Regions from separate parts of the Methylobacterium sp. EM32 genome, predicted to be linked through region 3. Evidence: predicted binding sites of a transcription regulator. Region 3 holds the regulator's gene; each other region holds the start of a gene.
What was found. The regulator PhoB, encoded in region 3, activates phosphate uptake and scavenging genes when phosphate is short. The targets are predictions, from matches to a motif close to TGTCATNNANCTGTCAT.
Positions count from the first base shown of each region.

Region 1: the regulator PhoB is predicted to act here: its motif matches at 1,552-1,568, upstream of ugpB (sn-glycerol-3-phosphate ABC transporter substrate-binding protein UgpB).
Region 2: the regulator PhoB is predicted to act here: its motif matches at 2,183-2,199, upstream of ABZT49_RS04055 (inorganic phosphate transporter).

Region 1 is NZ_JBEXZS010000277.1:8,048-12,082, forward strand. Features, by position in the region: gene ABZT49_RS34000 (thiamine pyrophosphate-binding protein) at 1-1,356, shown strand, start outside; gene ugpB (sn-glycerol-3-phosphate ABC transporter substrate-binding protein UgpB) at 1,612-2,928, shown strand; gene ugpA (sn-glycerol-3-phosphate ABC transporter permease UgpA) at 3,075-3,959, shown strand.
Region 2 is NZ_JBEXZS010000024.1:8,360-12,394, forward strand. Features, by position in the region: gene ABZT49_RS04045 (CHASE3 domain-containing protein) at 277-1,620, shown strand; gene ABZT49_RS04050 (GcrA family cell cycle regulator) at 1,690-1,923, opposite strand; gene ABZT49_RS04055 (inorganic phosphate transporter) at 2,256-3,902, shown strand; gene ABZT49_RS04060 (hypothetical protein) at 3,916-4,035, opposite strand, start outside.
Region 3 is NZ_JBEXZS010000005.1:23,419-27,453, reverse strand. Features, by position in the region: gene pstA (phosphate ABC transporter permease PstA) at 1-489, shown strand, start outside; gene pstB (phosphate ABC transporter ATP-binding protein PstB) at 517-1,329, shown strand; gene phoU (phosphate signaling complex protein PhoU) at 1,413-2,132, shown strand; gene phoB (phosphate regulon transcriptional regulator PhoB) at 2,203-2,904, shown strand; gene ABZT49_RS01100 (GcrA family cell cycle regulator) at 3,179-3,697, opposite strand.

The DNA.
Region 1 (4,035 bases), on a different contig from region 3:
CGGGCGGCGCGCGAGCGCGAGGCGTTCCAGGAGCTCGACTATCGGGCGGTGTTCGGCACCATCGCCAAATGGGTGACCGAGATCGACAGCGCCGACCGGCTGCCCGAGCTGATCGCCCGCGCCTTCCACGTCGCCACCGCCGGCCGGCCCGGCCCGGTGGTGATCGCTTTGCCCGAGGACATGCTGACCGAGACCGCGAGCGTGCCGGACGCGCCCGCCTTCCGGCCGGTCGAGACCCATCCGGCGCTGGCCCAGATGGTCGAGCTCCAGAATTTCCTGGGGAAGGCCGAGAAGCCGTTCGCGATCCTCGGCGGCAGCCGCTGGTCGGAGCAGGCCGTGCGGCGCTTCGCCCGCTTCGCCGACCTGTTCTCGCTCCCCGTCGCCTGCTCGTTCCGGCGCCAGGGCATGATCCCGGCCGATCACCGCTGCTATGCCGGCGATCTCGGCCTCGGCGTCAACCCGAAGCTGCTCGCCCGGATCAAGGAGGCCGACCTTCTGCTCCTCGTCGGCGGCCGGCTGTCGGAGATCCCGTCGCAGGGCTACACGCTCCTCGACATTCCAGGGCCCCGCCAGACGCTCGTCCACGTCCACCCGGATCCGGAGGAGCTGGGGCGGGTCTACAGCCCGGCGCTCGCGATCAACGCGAGTCCCACCGCCTTCGCGGCAGCGATCGAGACGGTGCAGCCGCCCCGCGCCCTGCCCTGGGCCGCCGGCACCGAGGCGCTGCACGCCGATTACCTGGCCTGGAGCGACCCGACCCGGATCACCACGCCCGGCACCCTGCAGTTCGGCGGCGTGATGGCGCATCTGCGCGAGACGCTGCCGGCGGACGCGATCCTGTGCAACGGGGCCGGCAACTTCGCCACCTGGGTCCACCGCTTCTGGCCGTTCCGGGCCCATGACGGCCAGCTTGCGCCCACCTCGGGCTCGATGGGCTACGGCGTGCCCGCGGCCATCGGCGCCAAGCGGCTCCTGCCGGAACGCACCGTGGTGGCGGTGTCGGGCGACGGCGACTTCCTGATGAACGGCCAGGACTTCGCCACCGCGGTCCAGTACGACCTGCCGGTCATCATCATCCTGGTCGATAACGGGATGTACGGCACGATCCGGATGCATCAGGAGCGGGAATATCCCGGCCGCGTCTCCGGCACCGCCCTGCGCAATCCCGATTTCGCCGCCTACGCCAAGGCCTTCGGCGGCTACGGCGAGCGGGTAGAGCGAACGGAAGATTTTCCGGCGGCGCTCGCGCGGGCGATCGCATCCGGCCTGCCGGCGATCCTGCACTGCCCGATCGATCCCGAGGCGATCACCCCGACGACGACCATCCAGGCCCTGCGCAACAGGCCGCGGCCGTAGCAGCGATACCCTCCCTGTCATCCCGGGTTCTCGGATGCGCCGAGCCCTGGGATGACCTGGAGGGTCTGCATTCTGTCAGTGAGATTGAACAGCGGCTCACGACCTCCCTTGCCCACCCGGCAAGGCTGTGCTTAGCCAGCTACTAACAAGCGCCCGCCGCCGAGACGGTGCGGGCCGCGTACCCCCCGGCGCTCCTGTCGTCGGAGTGTCACGCGGGCCCCGCATGAGGGGCCGCACACGAGGAGAGGACACCCGATGGCCCCCACCACGACCATCCGCATCGCGCTCGCCGGCCTCGGCCTGGCCGCCGCCACCCCGGCGCTCGCCGTGACCGAGCTGCAATGGTGGCACGCGATGACGGGCGCCAACAACGACGCGGTCAACCGCCTCGCCGAGGAGTTCAATTCTTCGCAGAGCGACTACAAGGTGGTGCCGACCTACAAGGGCAATTACGGCGAGACGCTGAATGCCGGCATCGCCGCCTTCCGCGCCGGCACAGCGCCGCACATCATGCAGGTGTTCGAGGTCGGCACCGCCACGATGATGTCGGCCAAGGGCGCGGTGAAGCCGGTCTACCAGCTGATGAAGGATGCCGGCGAGCCGTTCGACGCGAATGCCTACCTGCCGGCGATCACCGGCTACTACTCGACGACCAAGGGCGAGATGCTCTCGTTCCCGTTCAACTCGTCGTCGATGGTGATGTGGGCCAACCTCGACGCCCTGAAGGCGATCGGCCTCTCCGAGCCGCCGAAGACCTGGCCGGAGCTGTTTGCCGCGGCCAAGAAGCTGACGCAGAACGGTTTCCCGAATTGCGGCTTCTCGACCACCTGGGTCACCTGGCTCAACATCGAGCAGCTCTCGGCCTGGCACAACGTTCCGGTGGCCACCAAGGCCAACGGCATGGACGGCCTCGACACCACGCTCGAGATCAACGGCCCGCTCCAGGTCAAGCACCTGACCAACCTGGCCGAGGCGCAGAAGGACAAGTCCTTCGACTATTCCGGCCGCTACGACAGCGGCTTCGGCCGCTTCACCGCCGGCGAGTGCCCGATCATGTTCGGGTCGTCCGGCTCCTACGGCAACGTCAAGGGCGCGGCGAAATTCGCCTGGGCCTCGGCGCCGATGCCCTACTATCCCGACGTGCCGGGCGCGCCGCAGAACAGCATCATCGGTGGCGCCTCGCTGTGGGTGATGGGCGGCAAGAAGCCCGACGAGTACAAGGGCGTGGCGAAGTTCTTCAGCTTCCTGTCCGACACCGACCGGCAGGCGAAGCTGCACCAGACCACCGGCTACATGCCGATCACCAAGGCCGCCTACGAGAAGTCCAAGGCGGACGGCTTCTACGCCAAGAACCCGGCGCTCGAAGTGCCGATCAAGGAACTGACCAACAAGCCGCCGACCGAGAATTCCCGCGGCCTGCGTCTCGGCAACCTGCCGCAGATGCGCGACATGTGGGCCGAGGAGCTCGAGGCGACGCTCGCCGGCAAGAAGACCGCGAAGCAGGCCCTCGACGAGGCGGCGACCCGCGGCAACGCGATGCTGCGCCAGTTCGAGAAGCAGGCCGGACGCTGATCATATCGGCGAACGCCGGAGAGTGATACGCTTTCCGGAAGCTTCCTTCCGGAAAGCGTATCACGAGCCCGCGCGGCGCCTGAGCGAAGCCGATTTCCGCATCGCGAAGCGATCAATCGGAAATCGTATGAGCGGATCCTGAATCGATGAGTCCCGAGCGCATCACCTTCGGAGGCCGGCTGCTGCCGGCGGCGCTGATCGCGCCGCAGCTCCTGATCGTCGGCCTGTTCTTCTACTGGCCGGCGGTGCAGGCGGTCTGGCAGTCGTTCCAGATGCAGGACGCGTTCGGGCTCTCGACCGAGTTCGTCTGGTTCGAGAACTACCGGACCCTGTTCACGGATCCGGCCTATTACCAGGCCCTCGTCACCACGCTGGTCTTCGCGGCGGCGGTGGCGGGGCTCTCGCTCGGCTTCGCGCTCCTGCTCGCCACGATGGCGGACCGGGAGATCCGCGGTTCGGGGATCTACCGGACCCTCCTGATCTGGCCCTACGCGGTGGCGCCGGCGGTGGCCGGCGTGCTGTTCGGCTTCCTGTTCCAGCCCGGCCTCGGGCTGATCGCCCGCGGCCTCAACCAGATCGGCATCCCGTGGAACCCTCTGCTCGACGGGAACCACGCGATGATCCTGGTGGTGATGGCGGCGGCGTGGAAGCAGGTCTCCTACAACTTCCTGTTCTTCCTCGCCGGGCTCCAGGCGATCCCCCGCAGCGTGATCGAGGCGGCGGCGATCGACGGTGCCGGGCCGGCGCGGCGGTTCTGGACCGTCGTCTTCCCGCTGCTCTCGCCGACCACGTTCTTCCTGATGGTGGTGAACGTCGTCTACGCCTTCTGCGAGACGTTCGGCGTCATCGACGTGCTCACCCATGGCGGCCCGGGCCGGGCGACCCAGACCCTGGTCTACAAGGTCTACCAGGACGGCCGCATCGGCGCCGATCTCGGCGGCTCGGCGGCGCAGTCGGTGGTGTTGATGGCGATCGTGATCGGACTCACGGCGATCCAGTTCCGCTACGTCGAGAAGCGGGTGGCGTACTGAACGCGTAGGGCCGAGCCCTCCCCCTCTGCGGGCGAGGGTGGCGAGCGGAGCGAGCGCAGCCGGACGAAGTCCCGCC
Region 2 (4,035 bases), on a different contig from region 3:
GAAGTCGGGCTTACCCGACTTCGTCTGTCGCTTGCAGATCCCGGGCAAGCCCGGGATCTGTCGGGGAGAGGAGGGATCGCGCCTTTCTTCTCGAACCAGTTCGCACGGGACGAGAGGGGGGGAAGAGAGAATGCACGCCACCTCTTTCCCCGGACAATCCCCCAGCAACCCCACGTCAGTCCGAAGTAGGCCGGCCGGTCGATGGCCGCCGGCGGGAATCGTCCCATATCGCCCGGAGCCGAGGGCCCGTCCGCGCCCGGCGCCGGACAGACCGACATGACCGCAGACCCGACGCCAAGCCTCCCGGCCCGTCGGCCGCTCCTCGCGCGGCTCGGTTCGTCGCGGCTCGGCCCCGTCCGGCTCGGCCCCTTGCGCGGCCGGGCTGGGCTCACCGTCGCGGGGGCGGCCCTGCTGCTGCTCGTCGGCTCCGCCAACGGGCTGCTGCTGGCCTGGCAGAGCAGCGTTCAGCACCGCATCACCCACACCCTGTCGGTCGACCGGACCCTGATGCAGGTACTGGCCGACCTCCTCGACAGCGAGACCGGGCAGCGCGGCTACCTCCTCACCGGCGATCCGGCCTTCCTGGTGCCCTACACCGCTGGGCAGGCCCGGATCGCCGCGGAGCTGCCGGTGCTGGAAGCGGAGCTGCGCAGCGTCGAGACTCAAGAAGAGCGACTGCGCGCCTTGCGCCCCGCCATTGCCCGCAAGTTCATCGAGCTCGACCGCACGCTCGCCCTCGACCGCGCCGGCGACCGCGACGGGGCGCTGGCCCTGGTGCGGGCCGGCGAGGGCAAGGCGGAGATGGACGAGATCCGCCGGATCATCGAGACGATGCGCGCCCAGGAAGACGACCTGCTGGTCGGCTACCAGAAGCACGCCCACCGGATCGAGACGATGGTCGGGATCGGCAGCGTCGTGTCGGTCGGCATCATGGCGCTGCTCGCGGTCATGGCCCTGCGCGAGGCGGCTCGGCGGGCCGCCCTGTCGCGCTTCCTGCCCGCCGAGCTGGCGCCGCTCCTGGAGCGCGGCGGCGGCATGGAGCGGGGCGGCGGACTGCGGCTCGGCGAGCGGCGGCACGCGGCCATCGCCTTCGTCGACATGCGCGGCTCCACCGCCATCGCCGAGCGGGCCGATCCCGAGACGGTGGCGATCCTGGTCACGGGCTTCCGCCGCTGCGTCGCTCAGGCCGCCCGCGAGACCGGCGGCGTGATCGACAAGTTCATGGGCGACGGCGCGCTCGTGGTGTTCGGCGTGCCGGAGGCGCGGGACGACGCGGCCGCCCAGGCCCTCGCCTTCGCGAGCCGGCTGGAGGCCCTGGTGGCCGAGTGGAACGCGGGATCGGGCGAGCCCCCGGTGCGGATCGGCATCGGGGTGCATTGCGGCGAGGTGTTCGTCGGCGTGGTCGGCGACGACGACCGGCTCGAATTCACCGTGCTCGGCGACGCAGTCAACGTCGCGGCCCGGCTCGAACAGGCGACCAAGACCTTCGGGACCACCACGCTCGTGTCGCAGGCCGCGCTCGATGCGGGCCGGGTCTCCGGGACGGAGTGGCACGAGGTCAGCCGCCAGCCCCTGCGCGGCCGGCAGGAGGCCTTCCCGATCTACGGTCGGGCCGCCTGAGACACTGCCTGAGAGAGGAGAAGGGCCGAAAACGGCGCGGGACGGGGTAGCGGTCCCGGCCGGGCTCTGCTATCGCAGCCGCCCCGGCCGGGTCGGCTCGAAGACGATCCGGCGGTGGAAGGCGCACCAGCTCTTGCCGTCCTGCACCGGCGCACCGCAGCAGACCGCACGATCGTTCGGTTCGCCGATGATGAACTTGCACACGAAGGCGCCCGACTGGGCGAACGGAACCCGGAGGCTCGGAGAGGGCTCCTCGACGGTGTCTGCGGTCACGATATGCGACATGCGCACGAGCTGGTTCATCGGGTACTGACTCGCTGGCCTTCCGTCACCCTCGACCAGAAGGGCGCCGGGCCGGTTCGTGGCGGGCAGGTCCGTCACCGGATTCTCCACCCCATGGGATCCGCATTCCTCGAGACCCGTGCGCACACGCGTCGCTAAGGGCAGCGGTGATCGTGTGAATTTGGGGTTGCGTCTCGCAGAACGCAAGCCCCCTAAGCATTTACGCGTGGTTTTCGACAGCCGCGAGGGTGTCCGTGCCGGCTCCGGCCCGGCCTCGCGGCGTCATCGACTTGCCATCCACGCGTCCTATCCTTGAGTGACCCCCGCCGCCGCGCGTTTGCCTCGAGGCCGCCATGTCCGACGCCGCCCTCGTCCCCGATCGCGCCGGCGCGGCGCATGGTCACGCCCGCTCCGGGCCGCGCCTCGACCATCGGCTGCATCCGGCGGCGACACTCGGGTTCCTCGCCGTGCTGGCCGCGGGCCTCGCCTATGGCGGCTACAACCTCGTCGCCGACATGCACCGGGCCGGCCAGCCGCCGCTCGCCATCGGGGCCTTCGCGCTGCTCGGCCTCGCCCTGGTGATCGCGCTGGCCTTCGAGTTCGTGAACGGCTTCCACGACACCGCCAACGCGGTGGCGACGGTGATCTACACCCATGCGATGCCGCCCGTCGTCGCGGTGGTCTGGTCGGGCGCGTTCAACTTCCTCGGCGTCATGGCCTCGACCGGCGCGGTGGCCTACAGCGTCGTGACGCTGCTGCCGGTGGAACTGATCCTCCAGGTCGGCTCGGGGGCGGGCTACGCGATGATCTTCGCGCTCCTGCTCGCCGCGATCGTGTGGAACCTCGGCACCTGGGCGCTCGGCCTGCCGAATTCCTCCTCGCACGCGCTGATCGGCTCGGTGATCGGGGTCGGCCTCGCCAACCAGCTAATGGCGCCCGACCACACCGCCTCCGGCGTCGCCTGGGGGCAGGCGCTGACCGTGCTCAAATCGTTGCTGTTCAGCCCCCTTGTCGGCTTCGTCTGCGCCGCAGGCCTGCTCCTCGCGCTCAAGCGCCTGGTGCGCCGGCCCGACCTCTACCGCGCGCCCGAGGGCGAGGCGCCGCCGCCGCTCTGGATCCGAGGCCTCCTGATCCTGACCTGCACCGGCGTGTCCTTTGCCCATGGCGGCAATGACGGCCAGAAGGGCATGGGGCTGATCATGCTGATCCTGATCGGCGCGGCGCCGACGGCCTACGCGCTCAACCGCACCATGCCGGATTCGAGCACGCCGGCCTTCGTGGAGGGGTCGCAAGCGGCGAGCCGGGTGTTTCGCGACCACGCCGCCTCCGCCGCAACGCCCGACGCCGCCGGGGCCCGAACCCGGATCGGGGAGGCCCTGAAGGCGCAGGCGCCGGCCAAAGCCCTCGCGGCGCCCGACAGCCTCGCGGCTTTGGCCGGTCTCGCGGACGACATCGCCACCGAGGTGAGGAATTACGGCGCCATCCGGCACGTGCCGGCGGCGGCGACGCAGAACCTGCGCAACGACATGTACCTCGCCGGCGACGCGGTGCGGCTCCTCACCGGCGAGCACTCGCCCTTCTCCGACAGCGAGAAGAGGACCCTCAAGGACTATCAGCGCACCCTCGACGACGGCACCCGCTACATCCCGACCTGGGTCAAGGTCGTGGTCGCCCTGGCACTCGGCCTCGGCACGATGGTGGGCTGGAAGCGGATCGTCGTCACGGTCGGCGAGCGCATCGGCAAGCAGCACCTGACCTACGCGCAAGGCGCGTCGGCGGAAGCGGTCGCCGCCGGCACGATCGGGCTCGCCGAGGCCTACGGGATGCCGGTCTCGACCACCCACATCCTGTCGAGCGGCGTCGCCGGCACGATGTGGGCCAACGGCACCGGCCTGCAGATGGCGACGGTGCGCAACCTGGCGCTCGCCTGGATCCTGACCCTGCCGGCGGCGATCACGCTGGCGGGCATGCTGTACTGGGGCTTGCGGCAGGTGTTCTGAGGGCGGAGTTCGATCAGGGTCGTGCGTGCCACACCGGCCTGAAGCGGTTGGACGCCTCGGCGAAGGCGTGAGTGCCCGGGCACATCGCGGCGACGATGCGCTGGAGGTCGCGATAGCGCTGCTCGAGCGGGAG
Region 3 (4,035 bases):
ATCGGCCTGTTCGTCTACACCCTGATGGTGCGGCCGATGGGCGGCTATTCGGGCTGGGCCGGCGGCGTGGCGCTCGCCATCATCGCCACGCCGGTGATCGTGCGCACCACCGAGGACATGCTGCGCCTGGTGCCCGGCACCCTGCGCGAGGCCGGCGTCGCCCTGGGCGCACCGACCTCGATCGTCATTCGCAGCGTCACCTGGCGGGCGGCGCAGTCGGGCATCGTCACCGGCGTCCTGCTGGCGCTGGCCCGCATCGCCGGCGAGACCGCGCCGCTGCTCTTCACCGCGCTCAACAACAATTCCTGGTTCAGCCCGAACCTGATGGGCGGCGTCGCGAACCTGCCGGTGATGATCTACCAGTTCGCCCTCTCGCCCTACGAGAACTGGCGCCAGATGGCCTGGGCCGGCGCGCTCCTCATCACCGTCACCATCCTGGGCCTGTCGATCGTGGCCCGCCTCGTCCTGAGCGGCCCGAAGGGGCGCTGACCGTACACCCTGCTTGGAGACAACCCGATGAGCGCCACCGCCACCGCCGTGCCGGTCGTGGGCCAGAGCACGGCCGACGAGTCCGCCCAGGTCCGCCTCGCCGTCAAGGACCTCAACTTCTACTACGGCGACTTCAAGGGGTTGAAGAACATCAACCTCAACTTCCTCGACCGCCAGGTCACGGCGCTGATCGGGCCGTCGGGCTGCGGCAAGTCCACCCTGCTGCGCACCTTCAACCGGATCTACAGCCTCTATCCCGAGCAGCGCGCCGAGGGGCAGATCCTGCTCGACGGCCGCAACATCCTGGACCCGTCGATCGACCTCAACGAGCTGCGCGCCCGGGTCGGCATGGTGTTCCAGAAGCCGACCCCGTTCCCGATGTCGATCTACGACAACATCGCGTTCGGCATCCGGCTCTACGAGCGCCTCGGCAAGGCCGACCTCGACGTCCGCGTCGAGGAGGCCCTACGCAAGGGCGCGCTGTGGGACGAGGTGAAGGACAAGCTCAAGCAGTCCGGCATGGGCCTGTCCGGCGGCCAGCAGCAGCGCCTGTGCATCGCCCGCACCGTGGCGCAGCGCCCGGAGGTGATCCTGTTCGACGAGCCGACCTCGGCCCTCGATCCGATCTCGACCGGCCGCATCGAGGAGCTGATCGAGCAGCTGCGCGGCGAATTCACCATCGCCATCGTCACCCACAACATGCAGCAGGCGGCGCGCATCTCGCAGTTCACCGCCTTCATGTATCTCGGCGAGCTGATCGAGTTCGGGCCGACCAACCGGCTGTTCATGAACCCGTCGAAGCGCCAGACCCAGGACTACATCACCGGCCGGTTCGGCTGAGGCTCCCGGACTCATCCCGCCGGCCCGGGACCTGCCGGGCCGGCGCGTCACACACTCCACCTCATCGCGGGGAGTCAGCCCTCATGTCGAACCACATCGTCACCTCCTACGACCAGGAGCTGCAGAACCTGCGGCGCAGCATCGCCGAGATGGGCGGCATCGCCGAGAAGATGGTCGCCGATTCCGGCCAGGCGCTCCTGCGCCGCGACACCGCCCTCGCCCAGAGCGTCATCGCCGTCGACCAGCGCCTCGACGGGCTGCAGCGTGAGATCGAGGAGAAGGCCATCCTCCTCATCGCCAAGCGCCAGCCGATGGCGGTCGACCTGCGCGAGACGATCTCGGCGATCCGCGTCTCGGGCGACCTCGAGCGCATCGGCGACCTGGCCAAAAACGTCGCCAAGCGCGTCGTCGCCATCGCCGACCAGGTCCAGCTGCAGAAGATCGTCGTCGGCGTTGAGCACATGAACGAGCTGGTCCAGGGCCAGCTCAAGGACGTGCTCGACGCCTACGCCACCCAGGACACCGTCGTCGCCCTCGACGTCTGGGCCCGGGACGGCGGCATCGACGCGCTCTACACCTCGCTGTTCCGCGAGCTCCTGACCTACATGATGGAGGATCCGCGCAACATCACGTTCTGCACGCACCTCCTGTTCTGCGCCAAGAACGTCGAGCGCATCGGCGACCACACCACCAACATCGCCGAGACCATCCACTACCTCGCCACCGGGGAGACGCTGCCGACCGATCGTCCCAAGAACGACCGTTCGAGCTTCGCCACCCTCGATCCCCAGCCGGAGGCCTGATGGCTCGCAGGCTCGCCGGGCGTGACGCCCGGCGGGCCTCCGCCGCCGGACCTCACCCGAAGTGCCCCGCATGAGTACCCGCATCCTGATCGTCGAGGACGAGGAGGCGCTGACCCTCCTCCTGCGCTACAACCTCGAGGCCGAGGGCTTCGAGGTCGACGCCGTCGCCCGGGGCGACGAGGCGGATATCCGCCTGCGCGAGCAGGTCCCCGACCTCGTCCTCCTCGACTGGATGATGCCCGGCCTCTCCGGCATCGAGCTCTGCCGGCGCATCCGCGCCCGCCGCGAAACCGAGCGGCTGCCGGTGATCATGCTCACCGCCCGGGGCGAGGAGGGCGACCGGGTGCGGGGGCTCGCCACCGGCGCCGACGATTACATCGTCAAGCCGTTCTCGGTGCCGGAGCTGCTGGCGCGGGTCCGCGCGCTGCTGCGCCGCTCCAAGCCCGCCCACGTCGCCGACCTGCTGGTCGCCGGCGACATCGAGCTCGACCGGGTCAGCCACCGCGTCCGCCGCGACGGCCGCGAGCTGCATCTCGGCCCGACCGAGTTCAAGCTGCTCGAGTTCCTGATGCAGAGCCCCGGCCGGGTCTTCTCCCGCGAGCAACTCCTCGACGGCGTCTGGGGCCACGACGTCTACATCGACGAGCGCACGGTCGACGTGCATATCGGCCGCCTGCGCAAGGCGATCAACCGCGCCCGCGACGCTGATCCGATCCGCACCGTGCGCGGCTCCGGCTACTCGTTCGACGAGATGTTCGCGCCGGAGCCGTGAGGCTGGGTCCTCACGGCGGGCAGAAGAGTTCGGCTGTCGGTTACTCCGCCCTCCGCGTCATTCCGGGGCCGCGCAGCGGAGCCCGGAATGACGCGGTGGATGTCAGGGCGTCGAGAAACCCAGAAAAGCCTGCTTCCGCCAAATCCCGACTTCCCGCAGATTGCCGCCGGACAGGATTCGTTAGGATTCGAGCGATATCGTCGAACTGTCGGAAGGGATCGGCGCGGAAGCGGCGCGACGCCGCCTCCGGGATCGTTCATCCGGATACGGGCCTTTAGCGGAACCCGACGACCTTGCGGTCGCGCTTGCGCTCGGCGGCAGGCTGGTAGGCGATGCGGCTGTGATGGGTGCAGTAGGGCAGGCCGGTGATGGCGCGGTCGCCGCAGAAGCGGAAATCGGGCGTCGACGGGTCGCCCATGGGCCAGCGGCACATGAATTCCCGCAGCTCCATGATGGTGACGCGGACGCTCTCCGGCAGCGCGGTGGTGTCGGTGGGGGATGCGGCCTGATACAGCGCGAGCGCCGGCGGCGCAGGGGCCAGCACCGACGGGGTCTCGCCGGTCGCAGCCGCGGATTCGCCCTCGCCCCGCGGACGGCGGCCACCGGTCGGCGCGGTGCCGTTGCCCTTCAGGATGCGCCCGGCCAAGCCGAGGCGGTGGACCTTGCCGATGACGGCGTTGCGGGAGACGCCACCGATCTCGGCGGCGATCTGGCTGGCGCTGCGGCCGTCGCTCCACAGCCGCTTGAGAAGCTCGACGCGTTCCTTCGTCCAGCTCGGACCCGCATCCATCATCGCCGCCTCCAATCCCCCGACATCACCCATGGAATCGGCACGCAGCCGCGAGCGGCACGCCGTTCGGCCGCGCGGTGACTCCGTCCGATCCTGCTGGTGATCGCCGCCACGCCTGGAGCGGTGGCGACGGGGGTGAACCTACAGGACGGGCTAACACCCGCGCAAGAGTCCGCCCCCCGCCGAGTCGGTTTTTCCCCGCGGCCGGCCGGCGGTCCGGACCCGGCCGGGTCGCGCTGCCGGTGCCGCGCGCGGCGCGGCCGTGCCGGATCGCGCCCGGAAATCATCGTTTTTTGTCAAAGGGTTGTCGGATCGCCCCGGAGGGTCCGTGATACTGGGTC